DNA from 2 places in the Vibrio chaetopteri genome. Region 2 is predicted to be linked to the other one. Evidence: riboswitches for the same ligand, from Rfam matches in the RefSeq annotation. Region 2 holds a riboswitch; the other holds the start of a gene.
The links. Region 2 has a riboswitch for lysine ahead of PG915_RS11140 (Na+/H+ antiporter NhaC family protein). Riboswitches for the same ligand answer to the same signal wherever they lie in the genome.

Region 1 (3,423 bases), 800 kb from region 2:
GCAAAGGTTGTGAGGGCTAGCGCCGTAGCAAATCATGCGGATATTTAAGCTGTCTAGAGTATCGAATACTTCCGCTGCCGAGCCTTTGGTTTCGCTCATGTTGTTGCCGATTAGTGCAACAAGGCTGAGCCCTTGTTTTACTTCAACAGTACAAAGCTGCTCCAGCTCTTGCTGTGCTTCAAGTGGGAGCTCTGGCGCGCCGCCACCGGTATCTGTTTGGTCAAGAGTCAACGAGACGCTGACTTCAGACGTCGTCACGAGATCTACAGAAATCTTGTGCTTGGCAAGCACAGTAAACACGTTTGCCAAGAAGCCATAGGCTTGGAACATGCGAGGGTTTCGCAGTGTTACCATGGTTTGGTTATTGCGTAGAGCTAGCGCGCGGAATAAAGGCGCGCTCTCTACCGTTTGTCGTACCCAAGTGCCGCCTTCTTGTGGCGCTTTTGATGAACCAACAAAGACTGGGATCTGGTGGCGAAGCGCTGGCAGTAGTGTTGAAGGGTGAAGAATTTTAGCACCGAAATTCGCCATCTCAGAGGCTTCACTGAAGCTGATCTCTGGGATTGGACGAGCGTTTGGTGCAATGCGTGGGTCAGTAGTGTAGATGCCTGGTACATCTGTCCAGATTTCCAGACCTGCAGCTTCTACTGCTTCAGCAATCAGTGCTGCGCTGTAATCACTACCGCCACGACCTAGTGTGGTAGTCTCGCCATCTTCATCTGAACCGATGAAGCCCTGCGTAACTACAACGTGTTGCTTGCAAAGCGGAACCAGCTTCTCGCTAGCTGCTGCTTTGGTCGCTTCGATATTGGGTTCTGCTTTTCCGTAATCACTGTCAGTCTTAAGCGCTTCACGAATATCAAAACGTACGGCATCTATGCCACGTTCTTGCATTAAGCGAGTAAGAATGTGCGTTGACATACGCTCGCCACATGCCACTAGGTGATCGGTCAGCTTTGGAGTAGCGGCAATGCATGCCGCTTCAGAAAGCGTCGCTACCTTTTCAATTAAAGCGTCAACACGCGCTTCAATAGAGCTGACGTCATTGAGCTTTGACATAATGTCAGTATGGATATCGCGAAGTTTGCTTATTAGCTCGGCACGATGAGTTTCGTCTTTAACGCCGTTAGCGAGCTCAACCAAGATGTTGGTCACGCCTGAGCAAGCGCTACTCACCACCAATTTGGTTTGCGGGTTATTTTCGATGATTTCGGCACAACGGCTCATGGCTTCGAAGTTGGCGACGCTTGTTCCGCCAAATTTAGCTACATTGAATGCGCTCACAGTGTTTCTCCAGGACTTCCAGTTTAAAGTTTAAGGTTGGTAACCCAACATCCGATGTTTGAAGAGAGAAATAGAGCAGAGGAATCTGAATATTAGAATAGACCTCAGAAGCTCTTCACCAAATATTGGTGACAGTTAAAGGGATTCAGCCCGTTTAACCGACAAACTAAATCCGACAATTTTAGTTCATCTCGGCACTGCTCCCCATGAGTGAATTGTATTGAAGTTGCGGCTTCACAAATCACTTGCCTGGGCAATGCTCCTCTTCCGCTGTAGTATCGAGAACGTCAATGAAAACGATTGGCTACAGATAGTGTGTTTATTCAACGTTTTTGCGTGTCAAAAGTCAATGGATGTTTATGCATTTCACATGAAAAACTTGAGTGGTTGGATGTTGCAAAAATGTTGTTTTTTCGCCATTGTAGATCGCATTAACGTCCAACGTGATGTTTTTCCCAACAACTACAATAACCTAATAGGATAACTGTCCATGACCATTTCAAGCTTTGTGCCCCCCTCACCGAACCCTAATGGGACCTGGCCCCATCTGATATCTATCCGCAAGTATTGCAAGCATTGAGCCGTCCAACGATTGGCCACCTTGACCCGCTATTTATCGGTATGATGGATGAGCTGAAAGTGCTGCTAAAATATGCATTCCAAACTGAGAACGAGTTTACAATCGCGGTTTCTGCTCCCGGTAGTGCAGGCATGGAGACTTGCTTTGTAAACTTAGTCGAGCCAGGTGATAAGGTTATCGTGTGCCGCAATGGTGTGTTTGGTGAGCGCATGCGTGAAAATGTGGTTCGCTGCGGCGGCGAGCCGATTGTTGTGGATGATGAGTGGGGAGCACCTGTTTCGGTGTCTAAAGTCGAACAGGCGATTGCTGAACATCCCGATGCGAAGATCCTTTCGTTTGTGCATGCTGAAACCTCTACAGGCGCAGTGAGTGATGCGAAGGTGCTAGGTGCGCTTGCTAAGCAGCACAACATGCTATCTATCGTGGATGCAGTGACCTCGCTCGGTGGTGTGCCGCTTTTAGTCGATGAGTGGCAGTTGGATGCAGTGTACTCTGGTAGCCAGAAGTGCCTCTCTTGTGTTCCTGGTTTGTCACCAGTAACTCTGTCCCCTGCAGCTATTGAAGTGATTAAGTCTCGACGAGCACCTGTTCAGAGTTGGTTCTTGGATCAGAGCTTGGTGTTAGGTTACTGGAGTGGGGAAGGTAAGCGCAGTTATCATCACACGGCGCCAGTAAACAGCCTTTACGCGCTTCATGAGTCATTGGTACTTTTGAAAAACGAAGGTCTAGAGGATGCATGGCAGCGCCATAAAGATATGCATATGCTGCTGCGTTAAGGGTTGGAAAACCTAGGTCTGAGCTTTGTGGTTGAAGAGAAAAGTCGTCTACCACAACTTAATGCTGTCTATCTTCCAGAAGGCGTGGATGATGCCGCAGTAAGATCGCAGCTTTTAGAAGAATACAACCTTGAGATCGGTGCGGGTCTTGGTGCGCTCGCAGGAAAAGCATGGCGTATCGGCTTGATGGGTTATGGAGCCAGAAGAGAGAACGTTGCGCTTTGTTTGAAGGCGCTTGAGACTGTGTTGAAGTAGTCTTTGTAACTCTAGATAACTGACGTCAAACCCTGTCCACTGACGTTGAAAACAAAAAAAGCCGAGAGTATTACCACTCTCGGCTTATGTTTTTAGGTTTACTAATTATAGCGCAGCAATAGTTTGCTTTTGCTCTTCAAGTTTAACTAGCGTTTCTTTGTAGCCTTCTAGCTTCTCACGCTCTTTAGCAACAACCGCTTCAGGCGCTTTTGCCACGAAGCCTTCGTTGCCTAGCTTACCTTCGATACGCTTGATCTCGCCTTGAGTTTTAGCGATCTCTTTCGCTAGACGATCTAGCTCGGCATCTTTGTCGATCAGACCTGCCATTGGGATCATCAGCTCTGATTTACCAACCAGTGCGGTTGCACATGCTGGTGTCTCTTCGCCTTCTGCCAGTACCTTGATGCCTTCTAGTTTAGCAAGCGAAGCGAGTACTGCTTTATTTGCTTCTAGGCGCGATGCGTCTTTCTCATCAGCAACTTTTAGCATCACGTCCAGACCTTTGCTTGGTGCAATGTCGTATTCTGC
Region 2 (3,423 bases):
AGCCCATTTCATGGGCTCCTCGATAAATCAAATGATTTATTTATACACTCGCTTCCTTGGCCATTCTAGCCTTAGAAAGTGCGGACAGTACGAAACACACTGCGATAAACGTCACTGTAGCCGCCGCAAAAGAAATCGCGACTGAAGTTGTCATACCAAGCGTAATAAAGCCAACACAAGACACCAACGCAACAGAAAGCGCATATGGCAACTGCGTAGAGACGTGGTCAATGTGATTACAACGTGCACCTGTAGAAGAGAGAATCGTCGTATCTGAAATTGGAGAGCAGTGGTCACCGAACACTGAACCCGCTAGAACTGCGCCTAGCATTGGCAGCATCATAGCAATATCCGTTGCACCCGCCATGTCACCTGCGATTGGTAGCATGATGCCAAACGTACCCCAAGATGTACCAGTAGAGAACGCCATTAGGCCTGACAGCAGGAACAAGATGACTGGTAGCCAATGTACATTAATGTTGCCTTGAACGGTTGAAGAAAGGTAAGCACCCGTCTTCATGTCTCCGATAACAGAGCCGATGGACCATGCAAAAAATAGAATAAGAATGGCGCCGAACATAGATTTCGCACCAATCCACATCGTCGTTGCGATATCAGCTGCAGACAGCTTTTGTTTAACAACTGTAAATACTGCCGTTAGAAGGCCTGCAGAGCCACCGTAAATAAGCGAAGTGCCTACATCAGTATTTTCAAACGCGCCAAGTAGGTTAAATGCAATATCATCCGCAGCCAGAGCTTGACCACCGGTGTAAATCATCGCAGCAATCATAGCGCCGATAAGGACTAAGATAGGAAGCACTAGGTCGGAAACAGAACCAAAATCGCTTTCTTTAATATCCAACTCTTCATTCAGCTCATGCGCTTCTTTTGCGTCGTTCTCTTTGTCTTTATCGAAGCCTAGACCTTGTTTCGCGTTCAGCTCATGCTTGCGCATTGGACCCACATCAAGTTGGAACCAGGCAACGGCAAACACCATCAAGAGTGCAAATACAGCGTAGAAGTTCATTGGAATAAGGCGAACGTAAGCACCAATTGCAGAGTATTCTGTAATGCCATGAGCAACCAAGATACCGCTAACGATAGTCATGATGTATGCACCCCAGCTTGATGCTGGCATTAGCACACACATTGGCGCAGCGGTAGAGTCAAGAATATAGGCTAGTTTCGCGCGTGATACGTAGAAACGGTCAGTAACAGGACGAGAGATCGCACCGACTGCTAGGCTGTTAAAGTAATCATCAACGAAAATAAATACGCCTAGAAATGCTGCCAGTAGCTTTGAACCACGCTTGCTTTTCACTCGAGCCTGCGCCCATTCAGCAAAAGCTTTGGTGCCGCCAGACAGCGTCAGCAACGCAGTCATCATGCCCAACAGCAACAAGAAGCCAACAATACTCATGTTCCAAGTATTTAGGCCGCCATCTTCAATAACCACACCCGAAACGGTGTCGAACACGTAACCTGCGGCGTTTACTGCAGAATAATCATTAAGTAAGAAGGCACCTAAAACGATACCAACACCCAGCGATAGTAAAACGCGACGGGTAATAATAGCCAGAGTCAATGCTACGATCGGCGGTAGCAGTGATAATGGTGATGTAGCAAAATCGATTAAATTCATGATCTTCAAAAACCAGTTTTTATTATGGTCAGAGATCTACTGCAGACATGCGTCAATAAACGAGAAGTCCAGACGCAAACGTTGAACTAAGCGAAAGGGAAGCGAACACTTCACCCAACCCTACAGTAGCGCTCCATAGTTTAACAATATAATAGACTATGGCAGTGTTGTTCCTTTCGAAGACAACCCCAGCGAGGAAGATTGATGGTCTTTTCTCACTTCGGCGACAATGCCTTTCATCATCGTTCATAGGTATCACCCCAACGATGGTTACTGATCATTATCGCGCCTCTACATCAAGAGAAATCATTCACTAGCCAGAGCGGCCAAAATAAAAGAATGTGCTTTCTCTTGCATTAGGTGCGAGCCATTGTACTTATGAAATCGTCAATTGCAACATGAATGATGTTGCAACTTGGTAAAGAATTGACTCACCTTGTAAACATCATAGTCTCAAAGCTATCTCGACGCTTTTTAGTAAAGAAAATCACATTTTTAGCGATTTATGCGACGTATTCCATATTGTTTTATAAACTCTTTCACGACATTGCGGTTATAAATACATCAATAGTAATTTGAATAATTACTTTATCTCTATTGATTTGCTCTACAAAACAGGCTCCTAGTACAATATGCAACAAAATCCAAAATTGTAGCGTCTTTTATGAAGAAAGATTCACAATTGAATCAATATTGCGTCAATCTTTCCTGAGCGTCAGGTTTTGAGCACGTTTATCATCTTCAATTATCAAGTTTTTGTAAGAATTCTTATTTTTATTGTTTTCACCCAATGAAAATATTGTCAATTTTAAATTTGATGTTTATTATTAATCGAAACCAAATAAATAACTCATGGGAATGTCATGTCTGAATTAACTAAAACTCTACTTAATATTCGTAGCCTGCGTGCATTTGCTCGTGAACTTACTCTTGAGCAACTGGAAGAAGCACTAGAAAAACTAACAACTGTTGTTGGTGAAAGACAAGAAGCAGAAGCAGAAGAGCGTGAAGCGAAACAAGCTCGTGAAGCTAAGCTAACTGAATATGCGCAGATGATCGCTCAAGACGGCATTGACGTTGAAGACCTTATTGCTGCGCTTTCTGGTGAATCTAAAGGTAAAGCAAAGGCTAAGCGCGCTCCACGTCCTGCAAAATACAAATATGTAGATGCAACTGGCGCAGAAAAAACTTGGACAGGTCAAGGTCGTACACCTTCTGTTATCCAAGCAGCACTAGACGCAGGCAAATCTCTAGAAGAGTTTGAAATTTAATTCAAACTCCTTTAGTCATTTATAAAGAAAGCGCCAATAACTGGCGCTTTCTTTTTATCTTTCCCAATAAGCCTCTTCAAGGCTATCTTCTCTTTCAGGTAAACCTCTAGAAAGACGAGGTGAATGCTGAACCAATACCTCATAACTTGCTCGGTTCGAGTACTTACACACTTGTGAGAATGATGAATACGTCAAGAAAGTATGCTGGTGTTTGCTTGAGTTAGGTACATTTTCTTTATGGTATTTATTTGCCGCCATATCATGTAACAACGCAGACAACGCCGCATCACCCGCGCCATTGGTATTCTTAATCTTTTCTGGGCCGCCCATATAAGGCGCAATATGTGAATAGACTTTAATAGGATTATCACAGGCGTCTTTTACCGCTGGTCGACTAAATTCAAAACGATTGAATTCAGCAATACAACCAGGTAATAGAGGTAAACTCGTTTCACGTTTAGACGCATCTTCTGTATAACCCGCCATGTACAAACCGACAGGGCCAGCAGT

Region 1: another riboswitch for lysine. It lies ahead of lysC (lysine-sensitive aspartokinase 3); the one in region 2 lies ahead of PG915_RS11140 (Na+/H+ antiporter NhaC family protein).

What each region holds. Positions count from the first base shown of each region.
Region 1 covers NZ_CP115920.1:3,272,736-3,276,158, reverse strand. The annotation lists gene lysC (lysine-sensitive aspartokinase 3) at 1-1,284, opposite strand, end outside; lysine riboswitch at 1,385-1,559, opposite strand; partial or broken gene PG915_RS14870 (pyridoxal-phosphate-dependent aminotransferase family protein) at 1,775-2,895, shown strand; partial or broken gene PG915_RS14865 (valine--tRNA ligase) at 3,001-3,423, opposite strand, start outside.
Region 2 covers NZ_CP115920.1:2,471,039-2,474,461, forward strand. The annotation lists gene PG915_RS11140 (Na+/H+ antiporter NhaC family protein) at 41-1,642, opposite strand; lysine riboswitch at 1,761-1,944, opposite strand; gene PG915_RS11145 (H-NS family nucleoid-associated regulatory protein) at 2,506-2,913, shown strand; gene PG915_RS11150 (inosine/guanosine kinase) at 2,968-3,423, opposite strand, start outside.